3 regions of the Nonomuraea sp. NPDC054003 genome follow, and region 2 is predicted to be linked to each of the others. Evidence: predicted binding sites of a transcription regulator. Region 2 holds the regulator's gene; each other region holds the start of a gene.
The links. The regulator HrcA, encoded in region 2, represses chaperone genes, less so after heat shock. The targets are predictions, from matches to a motif close to TTGGCACTCTCNNNNNGAGAGTGCCAA.
Positions count from the first base shown of each region.

Region 1: groES (co-chaperone GroES) is a predicted target of HrcA. The motif match lies at 7,141-7,167, and genes of this name have one in related genera.
Region 3: groL (chaperonin GroEL) is a predicted target of HrcA. The motif match lies at 1,286-1,312, and genes of this name have one in related genera.

Region 1 is NZ_JBVJKR010000011.1:51,081-61,303, forward strand. It holds gene ACZ6YG_RS27730 (class F sortase) at 1-267, shown strand, start outside; gene ACZ6YG_RS27735 (phosphotransferase) at 299-1,228, shown strand; gene tsaB (tRNA (adenosine(37)-N6)-threonylcarbamoyltransferase complex dimerization subunit type 1 TsaB) at 1,280-1,924, shown strand; gene rimI (ribosomal protein S18-alanine N-acetyltransferase) at 1,936-2,367, shown strand; gene tsaD (tRNA (adenosine(37)-N6)-threonylcarbamoyltransferase complex transferase subunit TsaD) at 2,360-3,391, shown strand; gene ACZ6YG_RS27755 (hypothetical protein) at 3,406-3,870, opposite strand; gene ACZ6YG_RS27760 (hypothetical protein) at 3,966-5,585, opposite strand; gene ACZ6YG_RS27765 (class I SAM-dependent methyltransferase) at 5,777-6,949, opposite strand; gene groES (co-chaperone GroES) at 7,256-7,567, shown strand; gene groL (chaperonin GroEL) at 7,640-9,259, shown strand; gene ACZ6YG_RS27780 (sigma-70 family RNA polymerase sigma factor) at 9,608-10,223, shown strand, end outside.
Region 2 is NZ_JBVJKR010000003.1:286,020-296,242, forward strand. It holds gene ACZ6YG_RS08885 (hotdog family protein) at 1-258, opposite strand, end outside; gene ACZ6YG_RS08890 (hypothetical protein) at 439-633, opposite strand; gene ACZ6YG_RS08895 (hypothetical protein) at 773-1,042, shown strand; gene ACZ6YG_RS08900 (MOSC domain-containing protein) at 1,118-1,750, shown strand; gene ACZ6YG_RS08905 (glycoside hydrolase family 18 protein) at 1,811-3,061, opposite strand; gene hemW (radical SAM family heme chaperone HemW) at 3,161-4,381, shown strand; gene ACZ6YG_RS08915 (DUF4870 domain-containing protein) at 4,374-5,045, opposite strand; gene ACZ6YG_RS08920 (DUF3097 domain-containing protein) at 5,042-5,851, opposite strand; gene ACZ6YG_RS08925 (hypothetical protein) at 5,869-6,429, opposite strand; gene hrcA (heat-inducible transcriptional repressor HrcA) at 6,876-7,895, shown strand; gene dnaJ (molecular chaperone DnaJ) at 7,907-9,049, shown strand; gene ACZ6YG_RS08940 (sensor histidine kinase) at 9,077-10,223, opposite strand, start outside.
Region 3 is NZ_JBVJKR010000020.1:123,178-133,400, reverse strand. It holds gene thrC (threonine synthase) at 1-356, shown strand, start outside; gene ACZ6YG_RS39135 (MoaD/ThiS family protein) at 382-657, shown strand; gene ACZ6YG_RS39130 (cold-shock protein) at 909-1,112, shown strand; gene groL (chaperonin GroEL) at 1,421-3,049, shown strand; gene ACZ6YG_RS39120 (GNAT family N-acetyltransferase) at 3,212-3,631, opposite strand; gene ACZ6YG_RS39115 (YbhB/YbcL family Raf kinase inhibitor-like protein) at 3,691-4,221, opposite strand; gene ACZ6YG_RS39110 (HelD family protein) at 4,292-6,301, opposite strand; gene ACZ6YG_RS39105 (hypothetical protein) at 6,423-6,752, shown strand; gene ACZ6YG_RS39100 (DNA repair helicase XPB) at 6,960-8,612, opposite strand; gene ACZ6YG_RS39095 (hypothetical protein) at 8,678-9,025, opposite strand; gene ACZ6YG_RS39090 (AMP-binding protein) at 9,092-10,223, opposite strand, start outside.

The DNA of each region.
Region 1 (10,223 bases), on a different contig from region 2:
ATCGGCCACGTCGACACCAAGACCGCTCCCGCCGTGTTCTACAAGCTCCGCCACCTGCGCAAGGGCTCGAAGGTACGGGTCGAGCGGAGCGACGGCAAGACCGTCACGTACAAGGTCGACGCCGTCGAGCAGGTGCACAAGGACGAGTTCCCGCTCAGGAAGGTGTACGTCGAGGACGGGCTCAAGCTCGTGACCTGCGGCGGAAGGTTCGACGCGGCCCAGGGCGAGTACGTCGACAACATCATCGTGTACGCGTCGCGCGCCTAAAACCGGTTGCCCCGCACCCGATCATGGATGCATGAGCACTCGGACGAACCCGCCGGCGACCGGCGTGCGCGTACCCTGGCAGGACGTCCACGCCGGCGTGCGCGCCGCCGTGGAGGAGTTCCTCGGCGGCCGGGTGGCTGAGGCGGTCACCCAGGACGGCGGCTTCTCCCCGGCCGCGGCGGTGCGGCTGCGCACCGACGGGGGCCGCCGGGCCTTCGTCAAGACCGTGAGCCCGGAGCAGAACCCCGACTCCGTCCTCATCTACCGGGCGGAGGCCGCGATCTCCGCCGCGCTGCCCGCCGCCGTGCCCGCTCCCCGGCTGCTCACCTCCTTCGAGCTCGACGGCTGGGTGACGCTGGTGTTCGAGGACATCGAGGGGCGCCATCCGGTGACGCCGTGGCGCCGCGACGAGCTGGACCTGGTGCTCGCCGCCGTGCGCCGGATGGGCGCCGAGCTGACGCCGTCGCCGATCGACGCGCCGCCCATCGCGGAGCGGTTCGGTGACTCGTTCCGCGGCTGGCGCAGGCTGCTGGGCGAGGACACCGCCGGGCTCGACCCGTGGGCGCTGCGCCATCTCGCCGCGCTGGCCGAGCTGGAGTCCGGCTGGGCCGAGGGGGCCGCGGGCGACACGCTGCTCCACTCCGACCTGCGCGCCGACAACCTGCTGGTGGCCGGTGACCGGGTGTACGTCGTCGACTGGCCGTGGGCGTGCACGGGAGCCGCCTGGTTCGACCTCATGGCCATGCTGCCGTCGGTGGCCATGCAGGGCGGACCGGCGCCGCAGGAGCTGCTGCCCGACCCGGCCCCGGCCATCACCGCCGCGCTGGCCGGGCTGACCGGCTTCTTCCTGCGGCAGAGCCGTCAGCCGGCCCCGCCGGGGCTGCCCACCCTGCGCGCCTTCCAGCACGCGCAGGGCGTCGAGGCGCTGGAGTGGCTGCGCCACCGCACGGGCTGGGCCTGAGGAGCGCGTACGGGCGCGGTGGGGTGTGAGCCGCGGGTAGGCTAAACAGTCGTGCTGGTCCTGGCCTTTGACACCGCGACGCCCGCCGTCACCGCCGCTGTCCACGACGGCGAGCGGGTGCTCGCCGAATCCACGACGATCGACGCGCGCCGCCACGGCGAGCTGCTGGCGCCGGCCGTCGAGCGGGTGCTCGCCGAGGCGGGCGTGCCGCTGCGCGAGGTGACGGCCGTCGTCGCAGGGCGCGGCCCCGGCCCCTACACCGGCCTGCGCGTCGGGCTGATGACCGCGCAGGCGCTGGCGGCCACGCTCGGCGTGCCCGCCCACGGCATCTGCACACTCGACGCGCTGGCGTACGGCAGCGGCCTCGACGAGCCGTTCCTGGTGGCGACCGACGCGCGGCGCAAGGAGGTCTTCTGGGCCCGCTACGCCGACCGGCGCACCAGGCTCGACGGCCCCTCCGTCGACAAGCCCGCCGAGGTGCCCGTCGAGGGCCTGCCGGTGGTCGGTGCCGGAGCCGGTCTCTACCCCGGCGAGCTCGGCCCGGCCCGCGAGCCTGCCTACCCGCACGCCGGGTTCCTGGCCGCGCTGGCGGCCGAGCGCATCGCGGCGGGCGTGCCGCTCGACGAGGCCCGCCCGATCTACCTGCGCCGCCCCGACGCGGCCGTGCCGGGCGCGCCCAAGCGGGTGACGGCGTGAGGCTGCGCCAGATGACCGAGGGCGACCTGCCGGAGGTCATGGCGATCGAGCGCGCCACGTTCCCGCTCGACGCGTGGAGCGAGGGCATGATGCGCGGCGAGCTGGCCGACCAGCCGCGCACCAGACACTACGTGGTGGCCGTGGCCGACGACGTGATCGTCGGCTACGCCGGGGTCGCGGTCGCCGCCGACCAGGCCGACGTGCAGACGATCGCGGTGCTGCCGGCCCACCGCGGCACCGGCGTCGGCGCCGCCATGCTCACCGAGCTGCTGGCCGAGGCGCGCCGCCGCGGGGCTCGCGAGATCTTCCTGGAGGTGCGGGAGGACAACCCGGTGGCGCGCGGCCTCTACGAGCGATTCGGGTTCGAGAGCATCGGCACCCGCCGCCGCTACTACGACGACGGCACCGACGCGATCATGATGAGAAGGAAGCAGGATGGCTGACGCACCCCTGGTCCTGGGCATCGAGACGTCCTGTGACGAGACCGGCATCGGCCTCGTCAGGGGCCACACGCTGCTGGCCAACACCATCGCCTCCAGCATGGACGAGCACGCCCGCTACGGCGGCGTGGTGCCCGAGGTCGCCTCGCGCGCCCACCTGGAGGCCATGACGCCCACCGTGGACGCGGCGCTGGCCGCGGCCGGGGTGAAGCTCTCCGACGTCGACGCGGTGGCCGTCACCGCCGGGCCGGGGCTGGCCGGGGCGCTGCTGGTCGGCGTGGCCGCCGCCAAGTCGTACGCCCTCGGCCTGGGCGTCCCGCTCTACGGCGTCAACCACCTGGCCGCGCACGTCGCCGTCGACCAGCTCGAACACGGGCCGCTGCCCAAGCCGTGCATCGCCCTGCTGGTGTCCGGGGGCCACTCCTCGCTGCTGCTGGTGCCCGACGTCGCCGCGGACGTGATCTCGCTCGGGTCCACCGTGGACGACGCGGCGGGGGAGGCGTTCGACAAGGTGGCGCGGGTGCTCGGGCTGCCGTTCCCCGGCGGCCCGTACATCGACAAGGCGGCCCGCGACGGCTCCGGCACGGCGGTCGCCTTCCCCCGCGGCAAGATCGACGACGGCACGCTCGACTTCTCCTTCTCCGGGCTCAAGACCGCCGTCGCACGCTGGGTGGAGGCCCGCGAGGCCGCGGGCGAGCGCATCCACGTGCCCGACGTGGCGGCCTCGTTCCAGGAGGCGGTCGTCGACGTGCTGACCCGCAAGGCGTTGCAGGCGTGCCGGAAGTACGACGTGCACGACCTGCTCATCGGCGGCGGGGTGGCGGCCAACTCACGGCTGCGCGCCCTGGCCCAGGAGCGGTGCGACGCGGCGGGCGTGCGGCTGCGCGTGCCCCGCCCGGGGCTGTGCACCGACAACGGCGCCATGGTGGCCGCGCTCGGCTCCGACCTGGTGGCTGCCGGGACCGCGCCCTCCGCGCTGGACATCCCCGCCGACTCGTCCCTGCCGATCACGACCGTCAACGTCTGACCGCGCGGGCGCGCTCAGACGGTCTCGTCCAGCTGTTCGGCCAGCCGCTCCAGCCCGCCCTTGATGAGCCGGCCGTAGCCGTCGTCGCCGAGTGCGCCGATCTCGGCCCGCGCCTGCTGGAGGTGCTCGCGGGCGCGGCCGAGATCGCCCAGCTTCCGGTAGCACTCACCCACGTTCAGGTGCAACGACGGATACAGGCCGGCCACCGACAGCGGCACCCCGGCCTCCGCCACCCGCTCGTCGGTGACCTGGCCGACGGCGGCGAGCGCCCGCAGGTCCCACGTCAGTTCCTCGTGCACGTCGTCCTGCACGTCGGCCATCGAGTGGGCGAGGACGCAGACATGCAGCGGGTCGCCCTGCTCGCCGCCGATGTCGTCCCAGATCTGCGCGAACAGGTCACGAGCGGCATCACGCTGCCTTTGGTGGTGATGTAACTCCACTCCCTGGGCGATCCGGGCCATCGTGGGGTCGGTGGTCATGAGCGGCTCCTCCGCTGTCGCTGGCGATCATGGTGAGCCTACTCGCCGTGCGTCGCTCAGCGCCCTTCCGCCGGCTCGCGTACGGGGGAGCCGCGTCAGTCCTTGGCGCGGCTCGGCCGCAGCAGTGCTTCGGCGAGCGCCAGCATGGTCTCCTCCAGGGCGCCCAGGCGCTTGTTGAGGTCGGTGGTGGCGGGCTGGACGATGTCCGAGACGGTCTCGGCGAGCGTGTCGCGGTCGGGGCGGGAGCGGACGATCTCGGCGAGCGAGGCGGCCGCCTCGGTCAGCCGTTCGCCGTGGGTGTCGAGCAGCTCGCCGATGCCGAGGGCGGCGGGCAGGCCGTCGATGCGGCGGCCGACCGCCTCCAGGGTCTCGCCGGCCTGCTCGGCGCGGGTGTTGAGGCCGGTCAGGTGGGCGTCGAGGCCCTCGACCCGGTGGGCCAGGCGCTCCTCGGCCTCGCCCAGGCGCCCGTCGAGCGAGGTCAGGCGGTCGTCGATGCCGGCGAAGCGGTCCTCGTGGCGGCCCGCGGCCTTGCCGAGGCGGCCGTCGACGGCCTCCAGGCGCTCGTCCTGCGCGGTCAGCCGGTCCTCGACCGTGTCGAACCGCCCGACCTGGGCGGTCAGCCGCTCGTCAATGGCGTCGAACCTGTCGGCGTGCGTGACGAGGTGCCGGTCGACGGTGTCGAAGCGGCCGGTCACCCGCGTGTCCGCGGCCTCGAGGCGGTCGGCGTGGGCGGTGAGCCGCTCGTCGATCACGTCGAAGCGGCCGGTGTGCGTGTCGAGGTGCTCGTCGATGGCGTCGAAGCGGCCCGCGTGGGAGGCCAGGCGGGCGTCGAGGGCGTCGAAGCGGCCGGTGTGGGAGGTCACGCGGGCGTCCACGCCGCGCAGGCGGGCGTCGACGTCGGCCAGGCTCTCCTCGGCCGTCTCGAACCGGGTGTCGAGCGCCATGAGCCGGCTCTCGACCCGGTCGACCCGGCCGTCGACGCCGTCGAAGCGCCCGGACAGGTGCTCGCCGACCTCGTCGACCCGGGCCCGCACCTCGCGGGCGGCGCTCGCCACCCGCTCGTCGAAGGTGTCGGACAGGTCGAGCACCACGCCCTCGACGCGGTCGGTGCGGGAGTTGAGCTCGGCCAGCGACTTGTCGAGCCGGGTGAACCGGCCGGCGGCCACCTCCATGCCCGCGCTCACCTGCGCCAGCCTGGCCGTGACGTCACCCATCCGCTTGGCCATGTCGTCGGTGAAGTCGACCACCGTCTGCAGCCGGCCCAGCGTCTCCTCCATCCCCTCGCACACGGCGGTGACGTCGGCGCGCAGCTTCGGCAGCTCCATGACCGGGTGGACGCGCTTGCCGACCGACTCCACGGCCGAGTCGACGCCGCCGACCTGCTCGCCCACCGCGTCGACGTGGTCGCGCACCGCCTCGACGTGCTGGGCCAGGCCCTCGGCCCACAGGGGCGGCTTGGCGGCGATGTCGTCCAGCCGGCCGCTGACGGTCTCCAGGGTGCCGCTCAGGCCGCCCAGCTCGCGCTCGCGCACCTCGCGCAGGAGCCATTCCATGCCCTCCAGCCGCTGGCGGATCTCGTCGAGCACGGCTCCCTGCGTGCGCTGCTCGTACACGTGATCCTGGGCGGCACGCGCCAGCAGCTCCCGCATCCGCTCCGAGATGGCGGTCTGGCCACCCGCCGCCTGCAGCAGAGTGGTGTGGTTGGAATGGTCCACCGAAAGGCTCCTTCGCTGTCGACGGTCTGCCGCGTAGCGGTGGGATGGTCCGATTTGCAGATAAGAAGGAGAACGCGGCTCACCGCAAGAGGGGGGAGGACTCCCGCCCGCCCACCTTAGCCTTTCGATCAAGGTCCGTCAGGGGCGAAGAAAAACGTCGCGCTTATCGGTGAATCGCCCTGATTTGTCATTCACGCAGGTGGGCTGGGGTCGCAGATCAGGACAGTGGGCTTATCGGATACACGCGTCAGAATGACCACGGCGGTCCTGTCGCCGGAAAGCCTGAGGTCGGCCCGCAGGCGTTCTATATCGACCGCCGAGCCGCGTTTCTTGATGACGGCGTTGCCCACTCCGCGCTCCCTCAGCGCGGCCCTGAGCCGCTTCAGCGAGAACGGCAGCACGTGCTGTATTTCGTAGCGGGTGGCCCACGGGGTGTCGACCGGCTCGTCCCCCGAGATGTAGGCGATCATCGGGTCGGGCAGCCACCCGCGCACCAGCTCGGCCACCTCGCCCACGAGATGCGCCCTGACGGCCGCCCCGTCCGGCTCGTACACGTACCGCCCGACCGGCCCGGTGGCCGCGCGGGCGCCGGTGGCGGTGAGCGTGTGCCCGCCCGGCAGCAGCGTCGCGCGCCGCGCCCCCTCCGGCGGGCGGCCGGTCCACAGGGTGGCCTCTTTCACCTCGCCCTTGTACGAGACCCATTCGGCCTCCGCGTCGTCCGGGATGAACTCGTACGGGATGCCCGGAGCGACCTTCACGCAGCCGACCCGCGCCCTGCCCAGCAGGCCGAGCACCACGGGCCAGGACGGCGAGTAGGCGAGCGGGTCGAACGTCCTGCCCCTGGAGGTGCGCCGGGCGGGGTCGGCGAACAGCACGTCGTAGGCCTCCGGCCGCACCTCGGCGGCGTCGCCCACCCGTACGGTCACCCGGTCGGCCACCCCGAGCGCCTCGGCGTTGGCCCTGGCCACGGCGACCGAGAGCGGGTCGGTGTCCACGGCGTCGACCGCGCAGCCGGCCCGCGCCAGCGCCAGCAGGTCGCCCCCGACGCCGCAGCAGGCGTCGGCCACGCGGTGTCCGGGAGCCGCGCCCAGCCGCCGCGCCCGGTGGGCGGCCACCTCGGCCCTGGTCGCCTGCTCCAGGCCGTGCGGGGTGAAGAACATGCGCCCGGCGTCGGCGCCGAACTTGGCCTTGGCCCGCTCGCGCAGCCGGGCCTGGGTGAGCGCGGCCGAGGTGAGCGCGGCGTCGTGGGTCCTGCGCAGCCGCGTGGCGGCGGCGACGGGGTCGGCGCCGACGAGCTCCTGCGCCTCGGCCAGGGCTTCGCGGCCGCGCGGGGTCAGCAGCGCGGTGAAGGCGTCGAGATCCACGGCATACGACGGTAGCGCCCGTACGGAGTGCTTCCGGGCCAGCGTGTCGGCCCGTGGGGGGCCCGCGCGGACGTAGGCTGGAGCTCCAGGAGGCTCCGGAGTCCGGGTCGACCTCGTGAAAGCTTGCCCACGATCGCTGTGAGCAGACGAGTTCGTGTTGACTGTCAAGCCCCTCTTGCATATGTTTCCTGTTGGCACTCTCCCCTTGAGAGTGCCAACGTGCGACGAGGCAGGTCTGGCACCCGCGACGGCAGGCCCAGCTGGTCGCCTCTTCTAATCAGTCACATCTGAAGGGGAGGTCCGATCGTGACGACCGCCACCAAGGTTCCCGTTAAGCCGCTCGGCGACCGCATCGTGGTTCAGCCGCTTGAGGCAGAGCAGACCACCGCTTCCGGCCTGGTCATTCCCGACACCGCCAAGGAGAAGCCGCAGGAGGGCAAGGTCCTCGCGGTGGGTCCCGGCAACTGGGACGAGGACGGCGAGAAGCGGATTCCGCTCGACGTCAGTGAGGGCGACATCGTCCTCTACAGCAAGTACGGCGGCACCGAGGTCAAGTACGGCGGCGAGGAGTACCTCGTGCTCTCCGCCCGCGACGTTCTCGCGATCATCGAGAAGTAAGCCGGTTGTGTCGGGCCCCGGGCGCTCTAGAGCCCCCGGGGCCTTCGACGCTAGGAGAGGACTTTCAGCAAAATGGCCAAGATCCTGGAATTCGACGAGGACGCCCGGCGCGCGCTCGAGCGCGGCGTCAACGCCCTCGCGGATGCCGTGAAGGTAACCCTCGGCCCCCGCGGCCGCAACGTCGTCATCGACAAGAAGTTCGGTGCTCCGACGATCACGAACGACGGCGTGACCATCGCCCGCGAGATCGAGCTTGAGGAGCGCTACGAGAACCTCGGCGCCCAGCTCGCCAAGGAAGTGGCCACCAAGACCAACGACATCGCGGGTGACGGCACCACCACCGCGACCGTCCTGGCCCAGGCCATGGTCCGCGAGGGCCTGCGCAACGTCGCGGCCGGCGCCTCGCCGCTGTCGCTCAAGCGCGGCATCGACAAGGCCGCCAAGGAGGTCAGCGACAAGCTGCTCGCCTCCGCCCGGCCGGTCGAGGACAAGAAGGAGATCGCCAACGTCGCGACGATCTCCGCCCAGGACGCCAAGATCGGTGAGCTGATCGCCGAGGCGTTCGACAAGGTCGGCAAGGACGGCGTGCTGACCGTCGAAGAGTCCAACGCCATGGGCATGGACCTGGAGTTCACCGAGGGTCTCCAGTTCGACAAGGGCTACCTGTCGGCCTACATGGTCACCGACACCGAGCGCATGGAGGCCGTCCTGGAGGACGCCTACATCCTGCTCACCCAGGGCAAGATCTCCTCCATCGCGGACTTCCTCCCGCTGCTGGAGCAGATCGCCCAGACCAAGAAGCCGCTGCTCGTGGTCGCCGAGGACGTCGAGGGCGAGGCCCTGGCCGTCCTGGTCACCAACAAGATCCGCGGCACGTTCACCTCCGTCGCCGTCAAGGCCCCGGGCTTCGGCGACCGCCGCAAGGCGATGCTGCAGGACATGGCCATCCTCACCGGCGGCCAGGTCGTCAGCGAGGAGATCGGCCTCAAGCTGGAGAACGTCGGCCTGGAGGTGCTCGGCACCGCCCGCCGCATCGTGATCGACAAGGACAGCACCACGATCGTCGACGGCGCCGGTGACGCCGCGGCCATCGAGGACCGCGTCAAGGAGATCAAGCTCGCGATCGAGCAGTCCGACAGCGACTGGGACCGCGAGAAGCTCCAGGAGCGCCTGGCGAAGCTGGCCGGCGGCGTGTGCGTGCTGCGCGTCGGCGCCGCCACCGAGGTGGAGCTCAAGGAGAAGAAGCACCGTCTCGAGGACGCGATCTCCGCGACCCGCGCGGCCATCGAGGAGGGCATCGTCTCCGGCGGCGGCTCCGCGCTGATCCACGTCGCCAAGGAGGTCGACGACCTCGGCCTGACGGGCGACGAGGCGACCGGTGTGGCCATCGTGCGCCGCGCGCTGGTCGAGCCGACCCGCTGGATCGCCGAGAACGCCGGTCTGGAGGGCTACGTCGTCACGCACAAGGTGGCGGAGCTGTCCGCCGGCAACGGCCTCAACGCCGCCACCGGCGAGTACGGCGACCTGCTCGCCCAGGGCGTCATCGACCCGGTCAAGGTCACCCGCTCCGCCGTGCAGAACGCCGCGTCGATCGCGGGGATGCTGCTGACCACCGAGGCGCTCGTCGTCGACAAGCCCGAGGAGGAGGCTCCGGCCGCCGGCCAGGGCCACGGTCACGGCCACGGCCACTGACCCACGTCCGGCTCCTCACGGCCCGCACCGGCTCCGGTGCGGGCCGTCGTGGTTTTCGGTCACCGCCCGGACCGGTTTCGCAGTCGTACCTGCTTTCGAAACGCCAGTGGTATGTCATGTAGCGGGCGGCGAATCTTGATGGAGAATGTCGGATTAATTCGGTAAACCTCAAGCAGGCGGTAAGCGTCCACGTCTGACAAATGTCGTGCGTATCGGGTTATTCGGTGAAATATTGCGCCACAGCCAAAGGCTTAGTGTTGTCACCCGATTACCGAGAGTTATCGTCGCGTCAATGTGACCAATCCGTAGCCGTTCGCCATGACGACATGCCGGATCAACGCGGGCATCATGCCTATCGTGAGCGAGGGAAGCGTCGCCGACGCCAAAATTGGGGTAAGGCTCGCGTCGAGACTTCCGGCACGGACGGATGACTCCGACCTAAGAGAACTGACAACCCTCGCCGTGCAGGGCGATCGCACCGCGATCGAATCCTTGCTCGGCGAGTTGCGTCCGATGGTGGTGCGCTATTGCCGCGCCAGGCTGGGCAGGGTGTCGGGGCAATATCACATAGCAGATGACGTGGCCCAGGAAGTGTGCATCGCGGTCCTGTCCGCGCTGCCGCGATACCGCGACATGGGACGGCCGTTCGCGTCCTTCGTGTTCGGCATCGCCTCGCACAAGGTGGCCGACGCGCTGCGCAGCTCCGTGCGCTCGGCCGTGCCGACGCAGGACCTGCCCGACGGGCCCGACGACGGGCCGGGGCCGGAGGAGACCGTCGTCCGCTACATCGAGGTGGAGCACGCCCGCAGGCTGCTCGCCCGGCTGCCGCGCAACCAGCGCGAGCTGCTGCTGTTGCGTGTGGTGTCCGGGCTGTCCGCCGAGGAGACCGGTAATGTACTCGGCATGTCACCAGGCGCCGTACGCGTCGCCCAGCACCGGGCGCTCGCCAGGCTGAGGCAGATGG
Region 2 (10,223 bases):
CCGCGCGCGCAGGTCGAGCAGCCGTCGCGCGCGCAGGTCGAGCAGCCCGCCGACGCCTGTCAGCTCGGCGGCCGGCTCTCCGGGAGGGCGCGGGAACTCCTGCCGCACCCGGAAGGTCCTGCCCTCGCCCCACTCGAACGCGCACGTCACATCCACCTCGTCGCCCACGCGGAGGTAGCGGATGGTGTTCTCCAGTGTGATCGGGCCGACGCCGCCCCTGCGCAGGTCGTCCGCCTCGATCCCGGCCGCGCGCAGCAACTCCCACCGGGCGTGGTCGCCGTACTGCGTTGTCGAGGTGGCCCTGCGCGTCGATCTCGTAGCCGCGTACGGAGAAGCTCGTCGCCGTTCCTCCAGCCAGCGGTGCGACTTGCCGGTGAGGTAGCGCAGGCCGTCGTCGCCGATCTCGACCCAGTCGCCGCGTGTCCAGCCCTCGGTGATCTAGAGGGCGAACCTGTGGCGCTGGGAAGCTCCGAGGACTCCTTCTGGGTGAGCCCGCGGCAACCCCCACTCCTGGATCACCCGGGCCGTCCACTCGTCCCCGCTCGCCGGTTCGTGCTCGCCGAGCGCCGCCCCGACCTCTTCCAGGCCGCGTGCGACCAGGCGCAGCCCGGACTGCAGCCGCTGTGTGTCCATGACTCTCCATCGCCTATCGGTCGGTAGTGATTGCCAAGCGATCGTGTCGAGCGGTGCTTTCTAAGTCGACGGGGCCGGGGTTTTGTCGGTGGGTCCCGTTAGCTTGGGCATCCGAACACCTGTGCGACTGGAGGGTGAGATGATGGCTGCTGAGCGCATGGAGCGTGCCGCTGTGCTGGGGGTCGCCGTGGCTGAGGAGACGCGGCGGTTGCTGCGGGCCCACATGAGGCCGGCGGTGCTGGGCGACGACGGCAAGGTCGTGGTCGACGTGCCCTATCCCGACGCCGCCGTGGTGACGGCGCTGCTCGACGTGGCGGCCGAGTGCTTCGGGGAGCGGGGCGCGTCCGTGGAGGAGGCGCGCCAGGCCGCCCTGGAGACCTTGTTAGACCTCGCCGACGACCGGGCCTGACGTGGCGGAGATGGTCACCTGTCTGGCCTGGTACTTCATCGCTCAAGGCAAGGAGGCTCCGATACCGTCCCCCGTATGCGTGTTATATCGGTAAATATCGGGCAAGCTGTCGACGCTGACTGGGCCGGGAAGCTGAAGCGCACGGCCATCGACAAGCGGCCGGTGACCCACCGGGTGGCGGTCCTGGCCAACGGCCTGGCCGGTGACGAGCGCGCCGACAAACCCAGCCACGGATCCCCCGGCCAGGCCGTCTACGCCTACGCCAGGGAAGACTACGACTGGTGGGAGCGGGAGCTGGGCCGCGAGCTGCGTGACGGCAGGTTCGGCGAGAACCTCACGACCTCGGGGCTGGACGTCAACGGCGCGCTGATCGGGGAGCGCTGGCGGATCGGCAGCACGCTCCTGGAGGTGGCGGCCCCGCGGGTTCCGTGCGTGGTCTTCCGCAACTGGCTGGACGAGCCCCGCTGGGTCAAGCGCTTCACCGAGGCCGCCCGGCCCGGCGCGTACCTCAGGGTGCTGGAGCTGGGCGAGCTGGGCGTGGGCGACGAGGTGGAGGTGGTCCACCGGCCGGCGGCGAGCGTGACCGTGGCCGAGTCCTTCCTGGCCTACCACGGCGACGAGGAGCTCCTGCGCCGCATCCTGGAGGTCCCCGGATACGACGAGCGATGGGACCGGGTGGCCGAGCGTGTCCTGGGCGTGCCCTCGTAGCTTCGGGGGACTCCCCGCGTGGGCGCGAGCGCGCCCACGCGAGGGATCAACGCGGGGAGGTCACCTCAGGACCTTGTGCAGCGCCGTGGTGAGCGAGGCGCGGGAGTCGTCCTGGTCGATGGACCACAGCATGGCGCCGCCCAGCCCCTTGAGCCGGATGTACGCGGCCTTCTGCAGCATCACCGCCGGGTCGTCGTACGACCAGAACTCGTTGCCGTCGTACATCCAGAGCGTGCCCGTGAGCAGGTCGCGGTGGCGCTTGCCCGGCTTGGTCACGAGGTCCTTGTAGTCCTCGACGCCGGCGGCCCACTTGCCGGGGGCGGGGCCGGTGGCCGCCTTGTAGAGGCCCTTCCCGCCGCCGGTGACGCCGGTCCAGCCCTGCCCGTACGCGGGGACGCCGATCACGAGCTTGCGGGCGGGGGCGCCGCGCCGCAGGTAGTCGCGGACGGTCTGGTCGACGCTGTAGCGGACCTCGTTCGGGTCGCGCCCGTCGGTGAACAGGTTGCCCTGGTGGCCCGTCCGGAGCTCCCAGTTGCCGCGCAGGTCGTAGCCCTGGACGGTGGCGAAGTCGAGCAGGTCGAACACCCGCCGCACCTCGAAACCGGCGTCGATCTTCGCGGCGGCGGCGGGGAGGAAGGCGCTCAGCTCGGCGTCACGGGAGTACGCGTCGAGCTGGGCGCGCAGTTCCTCCAGGAACAGGGTGAAGTTCCGCCTGTCCTCCGGCCTGATCACGTTGCCCTCGGCGCCGGACGAGCCCGGCCACTCCCAGTCGAGGTCGATGCCGTCGAACACGCCCGCGCCCGCGCCGGGCTCCAGGCCGGGCAGGTTGCCGCGCAGCCACAGGTCGATGCAGGAGGCGGCCAGCCTGGCGCGCGACTCGGGAGTGAGCACGGCGTCGGAGAAGTGCTTCGAGCCGGTCCAGCCGCCCAGCGAGATGAGCGCCTTCAGCCGGGGGTGCTTGGCCTTGAGCTTGCGGAGCTGGTTGAGGTTGCCGTTCAGGGCCTGGCCGGGCGCGTCGGCGACGCCGTCCACGCTCTGCTCGGCCGGCACCGGCCGCTGCCAGTCGGCCCACGGGTCGGGGGAGTAGCAGTCACCGGCGGCGTCGACGAAGCCGAAGGCGTAGTTGACGTGGGTGAGCTTGGCGGCGGCGCCGCTGGTGTCGACGTCCTTGACGTGGTAGTCGCGCCCGTAGACGCCCCACTGGACGAAGTACGCGACCCGCTTGAAACGGTCGCCTCCGGCCTCGGCGGGCAGCGCGGTCACGGTCAGGGACAGTAAGACGGAGAGGGCGATGAGGATGCTCTTCTTCACGGGGTGCGCCTCCTGACTTATAGGAAACTTTCCTATAAGTTGTCCCGGATCGTAGATCTCCTGGATCGGGCAGTCAATGGGACCGGGCAGACTGGAGACGTGCCTTCCACGCTGCCTGACGGAGATCCCGCGCCCGCCTCCGGCGAGCTGCCCGAGAGCGCGCTGCGCGGCCTCGGCGAGCGGCCGTTCGGCTTCTACGTGCACGTCCCGTTCTGCGTGACGCGCTGCGGCTACTGCGACTTCAACACCTACACCGCCGCCGAGCTCGGCCCCGGCGCCTCACACGGCGACTACGCCGACACCGCGATAGCGGAGGTACGGCTCGCGCGGCGGGTGCTCGGCGAGACCCGGCTGCCGGTCGAGACGGTGTTCTTCGGCGGCGGCACCCCGACCCTGCTTCCCGCCCGCGACCTGGGCAGGATCCTCGCGGCCATCGACGCCGAGTTCGGCCTGGCGCCCGGCGCCGAGGTGACGACCGAGGCCAACCCCGAGTCCGTCGACCCGCGCTACCTCGAAGAGCTGCGCGAGCGCGGCTTCACCCGGGTCAGCTTCGGCATGCAGAGCGCCCGCGAGCACGTCCTGCGGGTGCTCGACCGGCAACACACCCCAGGCAGGGCCGGCCAGGCCGTGCTGGAGGCCAGGAAGGCCGGGTTCGATCACGTCAACCTCGACCTGATCTACAGCACTCCCGGCGAGACCGACGACGACTGGCGCGCCTCCCTGGCCGCCGCCGTCGAGGCCGGGCCCGACCACGTCTCGGCCTACTCCCTCATCGTCGAGGACGGCACCCGTCTCGCCGCCCGGATCCGGCGCGGCGAGCTGCCGATGCCCGACGACGACGTGGCCGCCGACCGCTACCTCATCGCCGACCAGATGCTGGCCGAGGCCGGGCTCCGCTGGTACGAGGTGTCCAACTGGGCCACCGGCGACGCCGCCCGCTGCCGCCACAACCTGCTCTACTGGACCGGCGGCGACTGGTGGGCCGTCGGCCCCGGCGCCCACAGTCACGTCGGCGGCACCCGGTGGTGGAACGTCAAGCATCCGGCCCCGTACGCCCAGCGCCTGGCCGCCGGCCACTCGCCCGCGCACGCCCGCGAGGAACTGACCGCCGAGGATCGCGAGACCGAGCGGCTCATGCTGGAGCTGCGGCTCGACTCCGGCTACCCGCTGGCCGACGTGGCGCCCGGCGCGCGCCCGAAGGTCGCCGCGGCGCTGGCCGGCGGGCTGCTGGAGCCGGAGGTGTTCAAGGCCGGGCGCATGGTGCTCACCCTGCGCGGCCGGCTGCTGGCGGACGCGCTGGTCCGCGACCTGCTCACGTGATGAGGCGGATGTTGATCGGGTAGCGGTAGTTCTGGCCCCGCTGCGCCGCGATGGCGGCCTGGATCTGGAAGATCAGCGCGATGATCCAGACGATCGGCAGCAGCAGGAGGCCGATCAGGATGATCGAGAAGAGGGCGGCGACGATGAAGCCGATGAACATGGTGATCTGGAAGTTCAGCGCCTCCGCCGACTGGTCCCTGACGTACGGGGACTCGTCCTTCTTCATCAGGTAGACGATCAGCGGGCCGACCCAGGAGACCAGCAGGCCCAGCAGGTGGGAGACCATGGCCATGGTGGTGTCGTCGGTGCCCGGGCGCGGGCCGTACCTGCCGGGGACGTGCGGTTGCTGCCGGTGGGGGGCGGCGTAACCGTACGGAGGCTGCTGGTGACCGTACGGCGGCTGTGGCTGCTGCCCGTAGCCGTAACCAGGTTGCTGTCCGTACCCGTGGCCAGGTTGCTGCCCATACCCGTAGCCGGGCTGCTGCCCGTAGCCGTGGCCGGGTTGCTGTCCGTACCCGTAGCCGGGCTCGGAACCGGGCTGCTGGCCGTACCTGTACCCGGGCTCGGAGCCGGGTTGCGGGCCGTAGCCCTGCGGGGGGTTGTCGGTGGGGATGCGGCGGGTCGCGTCCTCGTCGGACGGCGGTGGGTGCGGATCCTGGCTCACGATGCCTCCGTAACGAAGTCGATCAGTTCCTCGACCCGGCCGAGCAGCTCCGGCTCCAGGTCGGCGTAGGTCGAGACGGCGCCCAGAATGCGCCGCCACGCGTCGGCCGGCTCCATCCGCCAGCCCAGGGCGGCGATCACGCCCTCCTTCCACGGAACCCCGCGCGGCACCTCGGGCCAGGCCCGGATGCCCAGCGCGGACGGCTTGACCGCCTGCCAGATGTCGACGTACGGGTGGCCCACCACGAGGACGTGCGGCGAGGTCACCTGGGCCGCGATGCGGCTCTCCTTGGAACCCGGCACCAGGTGGTCGACCAGCACTCCCAGCCTGCGCCCCGGCTCGGGGCCGAACTCGCCGACGATCGCGGGCAGGTCGTCGACGCCTTCCAGGTACTCCACGACCACGCCCTCGACCCGCAGGTCGTGACCCCAGATCTTCTCCACCAGCGCCGCGTCGTGCACGCCTTCGACGTAGATGCGGCTCTCCCTCGCGACCCTGGCCCGCAGCCCCTCGACCGCGATCGACCCCGAGGCGCTGCGCCTGTGACCCTGGGGCGCGGCGGCCTGCGGTCGCACCAGCGTCACGACCCGCCCTTCCAGCAGGAAAGCGGCGGGCGCCAGCGGGAACAGCCGCCGCTTGCCGAAGCGGTCCTCCAGCGTCACCGCCTCCTTGTCGCAGGCCACCACCGCGCCGCAGAAGCCGCTGTCGGCGTCCTCCACGACCAGGTCCGGTTCGGCGGCCACTTGGGGGATCTTCCCTTTGCCGGGACGCCGCCAGTTTCCCGCTAGAACATCGCCGTCGTACACACGGGGACCGTAGCAAATCACCCGGCCGTCGCGAGGCGCTTGCGATGGCCGCTCCGCCGCATCAGGACGACCACCGTCACGATGATCGCGCCGAGCACGCCCACGCCGGGGATGAGCAGCAGCGCCGCCAGCCCTCCCACGATGCCGCCGGCCGCCGAGAGCGCGTCCCTGCCCACGCCGAACAGCACGTCACCCTGTTCCTGGATGACGCAGGTGAGCTGGTACTCGCCCGCGGCGGGCGCGTTGACCAGCAGGATCTGCTCCCACGTCCGGCTGCCGGCCGTCACCGTCTGCGAGCCCGGCGCGTTGACGAGCCGCGCCTGGCCGGGCCCGCCGGAGATCTCGCAGCGGTAGTTCACCCGGGCGTCGGTGGAGACGTAGACGGACGGTCGGTCGTCGGGGTCGAGCGAGACCGTGACCGTCTCGCCGGCGGCGAACGTCGTGGACGGGGCGATGTCCTCGACGGTGTTCACGATGCCGGTGACGAACAGGACCACGCCCGCCACGACGCACGCGACGGCCACGCCCCACGCGACCGCGATCCACCGCAGCCGCGGGCGGAGCTCCTTCGGGTCCACCTGGCGTCCGTAGGGTGCTCCCGGCGGCCCGTACTGCGGCCCGCCGAACTGCGGCTGCTGCCCGTACCCGTAGCCGGGCTGCTGCTGACCGTACGGACTCCCGCCGTACGGCCCGGGACCCGCTTGGGGCGGGGGCCCGTAGGGGCCGGAGGGCTGAGATCCGTACGGGTTCGGGCCGGAATGTGGGGGTGGCGGCGCGTACGGGGAAGGTTCACCCTGGGGATAAGGCTGACCAAAAGGAGGATCCTGCCCTGAAGGCGGATCAACAGGCCGCTGGGGTGGATTGTCGTTCATGTCGGCAATTGTGATGCTTGTCGTTCACGCGTGCCAGCAGCGGGGACAACGGTGTTATCGCACCCTGTGAGCGAGACCCGTACACTTGGCACTCGGGAACACAGAGTGCTAGGTCTGGCGTTTCCCTGAAAGCGGCGGTAGGAGGTGCGCACGTGCTCGACGATCGGAAGCTCGCGGTGCTACGCGCCATTGTCGAAGACTACGTTTCGACCAACGAACCGGTGGGCTCCAAGGCGCTCGCCGAGCGTCACAATCTGAAGGTGTCGCCGGCGACCGTGAGAAACGACATGGCGGCGCTGGAGGAGCAGGGTTACATCGCCCAGCCCCACACCAGCGCCGGGCGCGTGCCGACGGACAAGGGCTATCGCCTGTTCGTCGACAGGCTCTCCCAGGTCAAGCCCCTGTCGGGGGCCGAGCGCCGGGCCATCGAGACGTTCCTGGCGGGAGCGGTCGACCTCGACGACGTGGTGATGCGCACGGTGCGGCTGCTCGCGCAGCTCACCCGTCAGGTCGCCGTCGTGCAGTACCCGACGCTCAACCGCTCGACCGTGCGCCACGTCGAGCTGGTTCCGCTCCACGACCGCCGCGTCATGCTGGTGCTGATCACCAACATGGGCCGCGTCGAGCAGCGCATGGTCGAGCTGCCCGAGGTGGTGGAGGAGCACCGCATCGCCCACATGCGCGGGGTGCTCAACGACTGCCTCGACGGCTGCGGCCTGAGCAGCGTGCCCGAGCTGGTCTCGGACCTGCCCGAGCGGCTGCCGGTCGACGAGCGGCCGGCGATGGCCACGATCCTGTCCGTCCTGCTGGAGACGCTCGTCGAACGGCACGACGAGAAGATCGTGTTCGCCGGGGCGGCCAACCTCGCCGGCGCCGACCTCAGCGTCGGCCTGCGCGAGGTGCTCGAAGCGCTGGAAGAGCAGGTGGTGCTCATGCGCCTGCTCGGCGAGACTTCCTCAGACACACCTTCCGCCCTCACCGTGCGCATCGGATCGGAGAACGCCTACACCGGACTGCGGGGCACGTCCATCGTCGCGACGGGATACGGTCAAGGCGACAACCAACTGGCCCGGCTCGGCGTTCTGGGCCCCACCAGGATGGACTACCCCGTGACGATGGGCGCCGTGCGCGCGGTGGCACGCTACGTCAGCCAGATTCTGGCTGCATCTTAAGAGGTCGATAAGTGGCAAACAGCGACTATTACGCCGCCCTCGGGGTGCGCCGTGACGCCAGTCAGGACGAGATCAAGAAGGCCTACCGCCGGCTGGCCCGCGAGCTGCACCCCGACGTGAATCCTGACCCCGCCACGCAGGAGCGGTTCAAGGAGATCACGCAGGCCTACGAGGTGCTCTCCGATCCGAACAAGCGCCAGATGTACGACCTGGGCGGCGACCCGTTCGGCGGCGCCGGGGCGGGTGCGCCGGGCGGCGGCTTCGGCGCCGGCTTCCCGTTCAGCGACATCATGGACGCGTTCTTCGGCACCGCCACGGGCGGCGCCCGCGGCCCGCGCTCGCGCGCCCGCCGCGGCCGCAACGCGACGATCCGGGTCGAGCTCGACCTGCGCGAGACCGCGTTCGGCACCACCCGGGAGCTCCAGGTCGACACGGCCGTGCTGTGCGAGGTGTGCCAGGGCGTCGGCGCGGCGCCCGGCACCCACCCCGACACCTGCGACATGTGCAACGGCCGCGGCGAGATCTCCCAGGTCACCCGGTCCTTCCTCGGGCAGGTCATGACCACGCGGCCGTGTCCGCAGTGCGGCGGCTTCGGCAGCATCATCCGCCACCCGTGCCAGGAGTGCTCGGGCGACGGCCGGGTCCGCACCCGCCGCACGATCAAGGTCCGCATCCCCGCGGGCGTCGAGGACGGCACCCACATCCAGCTCGCCGGCGAGGGCGAGATCGGCCCCGGCGGCGGCCCGCCCGGCGACCTCTTCCTGGAGATCGTCGAGCGCTCCCACGAGATCTTCGAGCGGCGCGGCGACGACCTCCACTGCACCGTCCAGATCCCGATGACGGCCGCCGCGCTCGGCACCGTGCTCACCGTCGAGACCCTCGACGGCGCCGAGGAGATCGACGTCCGCCCCGGCACGCAGTCGGGTCAGGTCATCACCATGTACGGCCGCGGCGTGCAGCGCCTCAACGAGACCGGCCGCGGCGACCTGCTCATCCACGTGAACGTGGAGACCCCGTCCCGCCTCGACCCCCCGCAGGAGGAGCTGCTGCGCGAGCTGGCCAAGCTGCGCGGCGAGGAGCGGCCGCCGGGCAAGTTCGCGCCCGGCCAGCAGGGTTTCTTCTCCCGTCTCCGCGACGCCTTCAACGGCCGCTGACGACGGGACGCGGCGGCGGGCGGCCGGTCACCGGGACCCGTTGACCGCCTCCGCGGGCTGCACGGCCAGGAGCTCCTCCGGGAGGGTCACCTGTGCCGTGACGCCGCGGCCGGGCGACGGGTGCAGCGACACCCGCACGCCCAGCCGCTCGGCCAGCCTGCCCACCACGTGGTGGCCCAGACAGCGGGTCGGCGCCACCAGGAAGCTCTGCTCGCCCCGCAGCCTGGCGTTGGCCGCGGCCAGCTCCCCGGCCGTCATGCCCATGCCGTAGTCGGAGATCGTGACGCGGCACTCACCCTCGGCGGCCCGTGACACCACGTCCACCTCCGACTCGGGCGGCGAGTAGCCCAGCGCGTTCTCCATCAGCTCGGCCAGCATGTGCGCCACCTCCGCCACCACCGGACCCCGCACGTGCGCCCGGCCCACCACCCGCAGCGCCACCCGGTGGTGCTCCTCGACCTCGGCCAGCACCGACCGGAGCACCTCGTCCACCGGCACCGGTTCCGACGAGCGCCGCTGCCCCCGCGTGCCGGTCAGGACCAGCAGGCTCTCGGCGTTCCTGCGCAGACGGCTGGTCACGCGGTCCAGCTCGCACAGCCTGGCCAGCACGGCGGGATCCGACTCGTCGCGCTGCAGCACGCTGATGAACGTCAGCTGCCGGTGCACCAGATCCCGGTGCCGCGTCCCCAGCTCGCCCAGCGACGCGGCCGCGTCCCGCCGGATCGCCGCCCGCCCGGCCGCGATCCGCACCGCCGCCTCATGCATGTCACCCAGCGCCCCTGCCAGCCGCGCGAACTCCCCAGCGGTTCCCCCGCTCCGGATCGCCCCGCTGACCTTGTCCGAGCCCTTCCCACCGTAGGAGGCCCCCCCGAAGCCCGAAGCGGTCCCCCGCGCGGGCTCCTCACCGAGGCGGAACGTGCTCTCGTACGGAGGCTCGCCTCCCTGGAGGTGCTTGTCGCGGGATGTGCTTTCGTACGGTGGCGCGACCTCCAGAGGGTGCTTGTCCCGGGTTGTGTTCTCGTGTGTGGGCTCGACCCTGAGGGGGTGCTTGCTGGGAAGCGAGTGGGTTCTGTCGCTGAGTGGGTGTTTGACGCGGAATGAGAGGCCTGGGACTTCGCGCGAGTGGTCCTGGCGCGCGTCCGAGGTCGGGCGGCTCGCCGGCTGGCCTGGAGTC
Region 3 (10,223 bases), on a different contig from region 2:
CGGTCAAGCCCGACACCATCGCCAAGTCGCTGGCCATCGGCAACCCCGCCGACGGCCCTTACGTGCTCGACATCGCCCGGCGCACGGGCGGCGCCGTCGAGGACGTGACGGACGCCGAGATCGTGGCCGCCATCAAGCTGCTGGCCTCCACCGAGGGCATCTTCGCCGAGACGGCGGGCGGCGTCACGGTGGGCGTGCTGAAGAAGCTCGTCGAGACCGGGCAGCTCGACCCGGAGGCCGAGACCGTGGTGCTCAACACCGGCGACGGGCTCAAGACGCTCGACGCCGTCGCGGCCGACGCGCAGCCCACGGCCGTGATCCGGCCCTCCCTCGACGCGTTCCGCGCGACTGTCTGACAATCAGGAAAGGCGAGACCTTAACATGAGCGTTTCTGTGCGGATTCCTACCATCCTGCGCACGTACACCGGGGGCAACGCGGAAGTGAGTGGGGAGGGCGCGACTCTCCGTGACGTCCTGGCCAAGCTCGATTCCGACTACCCGGGGATCGGCGCCCGCATTCTGGATGAATCGGGCAAGATTCGGCGTTTTGTTAACGTCTACGTGGGGGAAGAGGACGTCCGATTCGCCCAGGGTCTGGACACTCCAGCCCCTGAGGGCACGCAGATCTCCATCATCCCGGCCGTCGCGGGCGGCTGAGCCCCCCGCTCGGCGGAGCGATCGTCTGGAAGGCGCCCCATGTGGGCGCCTTCTCCCTTTTGTGGGAAATTCAACCTTGAACTACTCAGCTAGGGGTGAAATAAGGCTTTTGCGGATTGACTCTGTTGCCGACCGCCATGCCACAGGTATGGTCGAGTGCGATCGTCAGACGATATCCCCATAAGTCATGGCGATTGTGGGTCTCGCAGACGAATGGGCGAGATCCCTGAGCCCAGTAAGAGGAGTCGGAAGTGGCGCAGGGCACCGTCAAGTGGTTCAACGCGGACAAGGGCTACGGCTTCATCGCGGTAGACGGTGGTAAGGATGTATTCGTCCATTACTCGGCAATCATGATGGACGGGTATCGCTCTCTCGAACAGGGACAACGGGTCGAGTTCGAGATCACGCAGGGCCAGAAGGGGCCGCAGGCGGAATCCGTCCGCGCTGTCGCCTAGCTGGTGCGACCGGCAGCTCGCACGCCAGCGCAGTGCGTGTGACTGCCACCTCACATTGGGGTACGGCGGGCCGCCCGGGGCCCGCCGTACGGACATACCTCCGACGGCGATCTGTTGACCTGGCCAGGTGTGGAGTCAGCTTGCACTCGACGGGGTAGAGTGCTAAACAGTCGTTGGCACTCTATGTTGATGAGTGCCAACGGGGATCGAGACGATGGGGCCTGCCGAACGGAGATGTGGGCCCACATGCCGTCGCGGGCGTCGGCTCGATCTCACCAGGACACCCTGCATCTGGGAGGTCTCGCCTAATGGCAGCCAAGATGATCGCGTTTGACGAGGACGCCCGGCGCGGTCTCGAGCGCGGGATGAACCAGCTCGCCGACGCGGTGAAGGTCACGCTGGGCCCGAAGGGCCGCAACGTCGTGCTGGAGAAGAAGTGGGGCGCCCCCACGATCACCAACGACGGTGTCTCGATCGCCAAGGAGATCGAGCTCGAGGACCCGTGGGAGAAGATCGGCGCCGAGCTGGTCAAGGAAGTCGCCAAGAAGACCGACGACGTCGCGGGCGACGGCACCACCACCGCTACCGTGCTCGCCCAGGCGCTCGTACGTGAGGGCCTGCGCAACGTCGCTGCCGGCGCCAACCCGATGGCCCTGAAGAAGGGCATCGAGGCGGCCGTGGAGCGCGTCAGCGAGGAGCTCTCCAAGCTGGCCAAGGACGTGGAGACCAAGGAGCAGATCGCCTCCACCGCCTCCATCTCCGCCGCCGACCCCGAGATCGGCTCGCTCATCGCCGAGGCGATGGACAAGGTCGGCAAGGAAGGCGTCATCACCGTCGAGGAGAGCAACACCTTCGGTCTGGAGCTGGAGCTCACCGAGGGCATGCGCTTCGACAAGGGCATGACGTCGATGTACTTCGTCACGGACTCCGACCGCATGGAGGCCGTGCTCGAGGACCCGTACATCCTGATCGTCAACTCGAAGATCTCGGCCAACAAGGACCTGCTGCCGCTGCTCGACAAGGTCGTGCAGTCCGGCAAGCCGCTCCTCATCATCGCCGAGGACATCGAGGGTGAGGCCCTGGCCACCCTGGTGGTCAACAAGATCCGCGGCCTCTTCCGCTCGGTCGCCGTCAAGGCCCCGGGCTTCGGCGACCGCCGCAAGGCCATGCTCGCCGACATCGCCATCCTCACCGGCGGCCAGGTCATCGCCGAGGAGGTCGGTCTCAAGCTGGAGAACGCCACCCTCGACCTGCTGGGCCGCGCCCGCAAGGTTGTGGTGACCAAGGACGAGACCACGATCGTCGACGGCGCCGGTGACGCCGACGCGATCGCCGGCCGGGTCAACGAGATCCGCGCCGAGATCGACCGCACCGACTCCGACTACGACCGGGAGAAGCTCCAGGAGCGCCTGGCCAAGCTGGCCGGCGGCGTGGCCGTCATCAAGGCCGGCGCCGCCACCGAGGTCGAGCTGAAGGAGCGCAAGCACCGCATCGAGGACGCCGTGCGCAACGCCAAGGCGGCCGTCGAGGAGGGCATCGTCCCCGGCGGTGGCGTGGCGCTGCTGCAGGCCGGCGCCAAGGCGTTCGACAAGCTGGAGCTGCCGGGCGACGAGGCCACGGGTGCGGCCATCGTGCGCAAGGCGCTGGAGGAGCCGCTCAAGCAGATCGCGGTCAACGCCGGCCTTGAGGGTGGCGTCGTGGTCGAGCGCGTCCGCAACCTCACCCCGGGTGAGGGCCTCAACGCGGCCAGCGGCGACTACGTCAACATGTTCGAGGCGGGCATCATCGACCCGGCCAAGGTGACGCGTTCGGCGCTGCAGAACGCCGCCTCGATCGCGGCGCTGTTCCTGACCACCGAGGCTGTCATCGCCGAGAAGCCGGAGAAGACCCCGGCCGCTCCCGCCGGCATGCCCGGCGGCGGTGACATGGACTTCTGATCGAGGGTTCTCGACCCGAGGTTCTCGCGAGCGGCCCGCGCCGGTGTTTCCGGTTCGGGCCGCTTCGCTTTTCCGACCGCCCTTATCGGCGGTTTTTCGGGTGTCGCCACTATCTGTAGAGAGCCGATAACGTTCTGATATACCTGGGCCGGCAGAAAACGATTAAAGGGACTTGACCCATCGCGACCACTGCGGTTGGGGCGCATAACCGGCGGCGGTCCAGGCGTGGTGGGCGAGCGTGTTGTCATGAAGGACCATCGCGTCGGCCCGGAACGCGCCGAAGGCGGCGAAACGCGCCTCGGCGGCGGCCAGCAGGGCGGTGGCGACGCCCTTGCGCCGGTGAGCCGGATGGACGGCCAGGCGATAGAGATGGGCGCGCCACCCGTCCCAGCCCGCGATCAGCGTGCCGGCCAGTGCGCCGTCCAGCTCGGCCAGGAGCAGTGCCTCCGGGTCCCGCTCGACCAGCGCCCGCACCTTGCCGGCCGAGTCGTGACGGTCGGTGCCCTCGGCGGCGTGCAGCCAGAACTCCAGGACAGCTCCGACGTCCGCCAGGCCCCCCGGACGGATCGTTAGATCGCTCATGGGGGCGAAGCTACCAAAACGCGGCACCGCCCCCCGGAGGAGGCGGTGCGCTCGCGTGGTCAGATCCCGAAGTGCGGGACGATGTGGCCTCGCGCCAGGGTGTTGGCGGTGATGTTGAAGCCCACCACGGCCGGGCTGGTGTCGGTGTCGAGGCCGAGGGTGTCGACGCCGAGCGCGTGCACGGTGAACACGTAGCGGTGCGGGTCACCGGGAGGCGGCGCGGCGCCGCCGTAGTCCTTGGAGCCGTAGTCGCTGCGGGCGTGCTTGGCGCCCTGCGGGAGACCCTTGAACTCGGGCGCGGTGCCGGCGCCCGTGGGCAGCTCGGTGACCGACGCCGGGATGTCGAACAGCACCCAGTGCCAGAAACCGCTGCCCGTGGGCGCGTCCGGGTCGAAACAGGTCACCGCGTAGCTGCGCGTCTCGGCCGGGGCGCCCGACCAGCGGAGGCTGGGGGAGAGGTTCTGGCCCGTCATGCCCCAGTCGTTGAAGACGTGGAGGTCGCTCAGCCTCTCCCCGTCCGTCATGTCGTCGCTGTGGACCGTGAGCGAGGGGACCGACGGCAGGTATTCGTGTGGCAGCGGTGCTGGCACGGCATCCTCCTTGGGTGAGAGCTCCTTGACGTCATCCTAGAAGTGATCCCCTACCCCGCCACCGTCCCTGTCACGGGGCGAGCTGGGGTGGCAGGGGCTTGCGGTGGAGGACCGTGAGCGAGGTGACGGCACGGGTGAGCACCACGTAGAGGCGGGCCAGGCCGCGGGGCTCGGCGTCGACGATGTCGGCCGGCTCCATCACGATGACGTGGTCGTACTCCAGGCCCTTGGCGAGCGTCGCCGGCACCACCAGGAGGCGGTGCTCCTGGGTGGAGTCGGGGTCGAGGACGGCGTGCGCGACGCCCGACAGCGACTCGGAGACGGCGGAGACGGCGGCGTCGGGGACGATGACGCCGATCGAGCCCTCGCGGGCCAGCGCGTCGCGGACCGCCTCGTGGAGGTCGCCGGCCGGCCGGATCGAGAGGGACCCGGCGCCGGGACGCAGGGACCGGGGCGGGGCGAGCCCGGGGGCGATCGACGGCAGCAGGCGGGCGGCGTAGTCGAGGACCTCGCGCGGCACGCGGAAGCCCAGCGTCAGCTCGGTGACCTCGCCGTCCTGCCCGAGATGCGTCAGGACCGACCGCCACGACGTGGTGGACCAGGGGGTGGTGCCCTGGGCCAGGTCGCCGAGCACGGTGGCGGAGCCGTTGCGGCAGCGGCGGCCGAGCGCCCGCAGCTGCATCTCCGACAGGTCCTGCGTCTCGTCCACGACGAGGTGGCCGAGCGAGGGCGTGCGCTCGATCAGGTCGCGCAGCTCGTCGAGGAGAGCCGCGTCGGCGGCGCTCCACTTGGCGGACTTCCATCCCCGGTACGGTTTCCGCCAGAGCAGCAGCTGCCGCTCCTCGGGCGACAGGTCGGACCTGGCGGCCCTGGCGAGGAACTCCTCGTCCGCCAGCAGCCGGTAGAGCACCTGCTCGGGCACCAGCTTCGGCCACACGGCGTCGACCAGCTGCTTGACCGGCCTGGACCGGGCCACCGCGTCCTGCACCCGGTCGTCGGGTGACTCGCCGCGCTGCTCCATCCGTACGAGCACGAGGTGCGCGAGCCGCTGGGCGAGGGCGGCGCGGCCGGGACCGTAGCGGGTGGTGCCGCGCAGCGAGGCGACGATCTCGCGCACCTCGTGGTCGGCCACCCGGAAGCGGTAGGCGCCCTTGGAGTAGACCAGGCCCTCTTCAGGCTTGACGATGTGGAGCCACAGGGCCCGCTTCAGCACGGCCGCCATCCGGGCGTCGCCCTTGACCGCGCCCACCGCGGGGTCCTCGGGGGCCGCGTGGTCGCCCAGCAGGCCGGCGACCGTGGTCTGGTCGACCTTGACCTCGCCCAGCGCGGGCAGCACCGAGGAGATGTAGGAGAGGAAGGCGCGGTTCGGCCCGACGATCATCACGCCCGCCCTGGCGAGCCGCTCGCGGTGGGTGAACAGCAGGTAGGCGGCCCGGTGGAGGCCGACCGCCGTCTTCCCGGTGCCCGGCGCGCCCTGCACGCAGACCGTACGGGTGAGCGCGGCGCGGACGATCTCGTCCTGGTCGGGCTGGATGGTGGCCACGATGTCGCGCATCGGGCCGGTGCGGGGGCGCTCGATCTCCTCGGTCAGGATGCGTGACGGGCCGATCTCGGCGCCCTGGTCGAGCCGTTCGTCCTCGTACGCGGTGAGCGCGCCGCCGTGGTAGCCGAACCGGCGCCGCAGCGTGACGTCCATCGGGTCGGCGGGGCTGGCCTGGTAGAAGGCGCGCGACACGGGGGCGCGCCAGTCGATGACCAGGGGACGGCTGTCGCCGTCGTGCACGTGGCGGCGGCCGACGTGGATCGTGGTGGGCAGGTCGTCGGCGGCCGAGCGGTCGAGCCGGCCGAAGAACAGCGGGGTGTCGGGGTGGTCGGCCAGGGCGGCCACGCGCTGGTCGAGCAGCGACTGCAGGATCTGCTGCGACACCCAGTCGCCGGCCGCGTCGGCCGACAGCGACTGCGCGTGCGCGCGCATGGCCGCCAGCGCGGCCCTGGACTCGGCCAGATGGGCCTGCTCGGCGGCGAGGACGTCCGTGGGCAGGTCCGGGGGTATGTCGGGGGCCAGTTGGTCTGTGGGCATGCGAAAGTGCCTCCCGGCGCTCGGAGGTGGGTAACAAGGCAGCGAATCCGCCAGTTTAATGCGGCTGTCGGGGTGGCTTCAAAACATTTAGCCGTCGCCGGGGAGGGGTAAGAAGTCCGGCGTGGCGCGTGTGCGACTCGGCTTCTCCCCGATCCTTCCCACGATCGCGAGCTTCCTGCTGGCCACCCTCTGGGGGCTGTCGGTCTTCGCGGGCTGGGGGCTGGAGGCGTTCTGCGGCGGGTCGTCGCCGTCCTGCGTCCAGCGGCTCGCCGTGTTCTCCTCGGTCTCCGGGCTGTTCGCCGCGGTGGCCGCCTGCCTGACGGTGGCGGCCTGGGCGCTGCCGGCGGCGCGGCAGGACGAGCGGACGTTCACCCGGTTCATGGGGCTGAGCGTGGCCTCGTGGATCGCCGCGGAGGGGCTGCTGTTCCTCGGCGGGCTGCTGGCGAAGTGAACACTCCTCGCAAACGGCGGACATATAACGAAATGCCGCAAAATCCGGGCATACCAGGTGGCATTGCCGGATCATCGGGTATGTCGCAGCCGGATTCGGTTGCGGTGGTGTGAGGACGCAGTGAGGGGGGTGGTTCGATTGTCGACGACCCGCGGAGTCTCTTGGACGTGAGACCGGGATGCCTGGCCGCTCGATGAGCGGCCGGGCTCACACCCCGCCCAGCACGTCGTCGGCGTCGATGATCGAGTAGGCGTAACCCTGTTCGGCCAGGAACCGCTGCCGGTGCGCGGCGAACTCCTGGTCGACCGTGTCGCGGCTGACCACGGTGTAGAAGCGCGCCCCGCCGCCGTCGGCCTTGGGCCGCAGCACCCTGCCGAGCCGCTGCGCCTCCTCCTGCCGGGACCCGAACGTTCCGGACACCTGGATCGCCACGCTCGCCTCGGGCAGGTCGATGGAGAAGTTGGCGACCTTGGACACCACCAGGACCTGGATCTCCTTGTCACGGAAGGCCTGGTAGAGCCGCTCGCGCTCCTTGATCCGGGTCTCCCCCTTGATCACCGGCGCGTTCAGGTGTTCGCCCAGCTCGTCGAGCTGGTCGATGTACTGGCCGATCACCAGCACCTGGTCGCCCAGGTGACGGCGTACGAGCGCCTCGGTGACCTGGGTCTTGGACGGCGTGGTGGCGCAGAAGCGGTAGCGCTCCTCCGACTCGGCCATCGCGTACGCCAGCCGCTCCTCGTCGGTGAGCGTCACCCGCACCTCGACGCAGTCGGCCGGGGCGATCCAGCCCTGGTTCTCCATCTCCTTCCAGGGCGCGTCGTAGCGCTTGGGGCCGATCAGCGAGAACACGTCGCCCTCGCGGCCGTCCTCGCGCACCAGCGTCGCGGTCAGGCCGACGCGCCTGCGGGCCTGGAGGTCGGCCGTCATCCGGAAGATCGGCGCGGGCAGCAGGTGGACCTCGTCGTAGACGATGAGGCCCCAGTCGCGCGCGTCGAACAGCTCCAGGTGGCTGTAGACGCCCTTCCGCCTGGTGGTCATCACCTGGTAGGTGGCGATGGTGACCGGACGGATCTCCTTCTTGCTGCCGGAGTACTCGCCGATCTCGTCCTCGGTCAGCGAAGTGCGCTTGAGCAGCTCCTGCTTCCACTGGTGGGCGCTGACCGTGTTGGTGACCAGGATCAGCGTCGTCGCCTGGGCGTGCGCCATCGCGGCCGCGCCGACGATGGTCTTGCCGGCGCCGCAGGGCAGCACGATCACGCCGGATCCGCCGTGCCAGAAGGAGTCGGCCGCCTCCTGCTGGTAGGGCCGGAGCGTCCAGCTCTCCTGGACCAGCTCGACCCGGTGGTGCTCGCCGTCGACGTAACCGGCCAGGTCCTCGGCCGGCCAGCCCAGCTTGAGCAGCGCCTGCTTGATGTTGCCGCGGTCGCTCGGGTGGACGGCCACGGTGTCGTCGCCGACGCGCTCGCCCAGCATCGGCTGGATCTTCCTGGCGCGCAGCACCTCTTCGAGCACGGCCCGGTCGGTGGAGGTCAGCGTCAGCCCGTGGACCGGGTGCTTCTCCAGCCTGAGCCGGCCGTAGCGGGCCATGGTCTCGGCGACGTCGACGAGCAGGGCGTGCGGCACCGGGTAGCGGCTGTAGCCGATCAGGGCGTCGACGACCTGCTCGGCGTCGTGCCCGGCGGCGCGGGCGTTCCACAGCGCCAGTGGCGTGACCCGGTAGGTGTGCACGTGTTCGGGCGCGCGCTCGAGCTCGGCGAACGGGGCGATGGCCTTGCGGCACTCGTCGGCCCTCTCGTGGTCGACCTCGAGCAGCAGCGTCTTGTCTGATTGGACGATGAGCGGGCCGTCGTTCACAGCCATCCCTTCAAACGGTTGACGCCTATCCAACACGCGCGACGGCCCGAACAGTCCCCCGGACGGGGAAATCAGTCGTCGAAGTGGCCGTTGACGCCCAGGTAGAAGAACAGGACGGCCATCATCAGGAAGCCGGCCACCAGCACCACCCAGCTCGCGACGGTGAGCGTGCGGGCCTTCTCGGGCGCCGTGCCGGAACGCAGGGACAGGCCGGCCAGGACGGCGCCGACGACGCCGAAGACGTTGCAGCAGGAGACGACGCTGAAGAGGTTGAGCGCGAGCGCGACGATGCCGCTGACGTTGGGCTCCCCGCGGGCGTGCTGCGGGGGCGGCGGGTAGCCGCCGTAACCGTAGGACGGGGGCGGCTGCTCCCCGTAGGGGGCGCCGTAGCGCTGGTACGGGTAATCGTCCTCGCTCATGCCACCTCCTGACGGGTCAAGAAATATCACGGATCGGGCAAGATCCTGACTCGGTCGCCGATCCTGCTAACCGGCGAACCGCGCCCGCAGCGCCTTGCGGTCGAGTTTGAGCACGCTGGTGACCGGGATCGAGTCGACGAACGTGACCTCGCGGGGATACCTGACGCGGCCCACGCGCTCCCTCGCCCAGGCGATCAGCTCCTCGGCGGCGACCTCCGCGCCGGCCGCCAGCTGCACGAACGCGACGACCTCCTCGCCCAGCCGGTCGTCGGGACGGCCGACCACGCCCGACATGACCACGCCGGGGTGCTGGTTCAGCACGTCCTCCACGTCGCGGGGGAACACGTTGAACCCGCCCCTGATGATCAGGTCCTTCTTCCTGTCGACCACGTACAGGTAGCCGTCGTCGTCGACGCAGCCGACATCACCGGTGCGCAGCTCGCCGCCGACCAGCGCGGTGCCCTCGGGGTCGGGCTCGTGCTCGCCCCAGTAGCCCAGCATCAGCGACTCGCCGGACACGCAGATCTCGCCCACGTCGCCCTGCTCCACCGGCTCGCCGGACGAGTCGCGGATCGTGATCGTGTAGCCGGGCAGCGGCAGGCCCACGCTGCCGGCCTTGCGCCGCCCCGGCGGGTTGAACGTGGTCACCGCGCTGGTCTCGGTCAGCCCGTAACCCTCCAGGATCGTCACGCCCGGCATCCGCCGCTCGAACTCCGTCAGCACCTCCTTGCCCAGCGGCGCCGCGCCGCAGGTGAGGAAGGCCAGGTCGGGCAGCGGGTGCGACTCCAGCGGCTCGGCCAGCAGCATCTGCAGCATGGCCGGCACGACGGTGCCGTACTGGACGCGCTGCTCGGCCGCGAGCCGGAGGAACGCCCCGGGGTCGAACCAGCGCATCAGCACGGCCTGGGGCGGCTCGACGGCGTGCATCCCGGCCACGGTGACGATCAGGCCGTACGCGTGCGAGAGCGGCACCGGGACGATCGCCCGGTTGATCCCCTCCTGGTGGGACAGCTCGTAGGAGGCCTTCGCGACCTGCCACAGGCCCGCGTGGCTGAGCATGACGCCCTTGGCCCTGCCGGTGGTGCCCCCGGTGTACATCAGCGCGGCCAGGTCGCCGGGGTCACGCGCCACCGGGCCGTGCTCGGCGGCCCGCTCCAGCTCGGCGGTGTCCACGTAGACCGGCACGTCCACCCCGGCC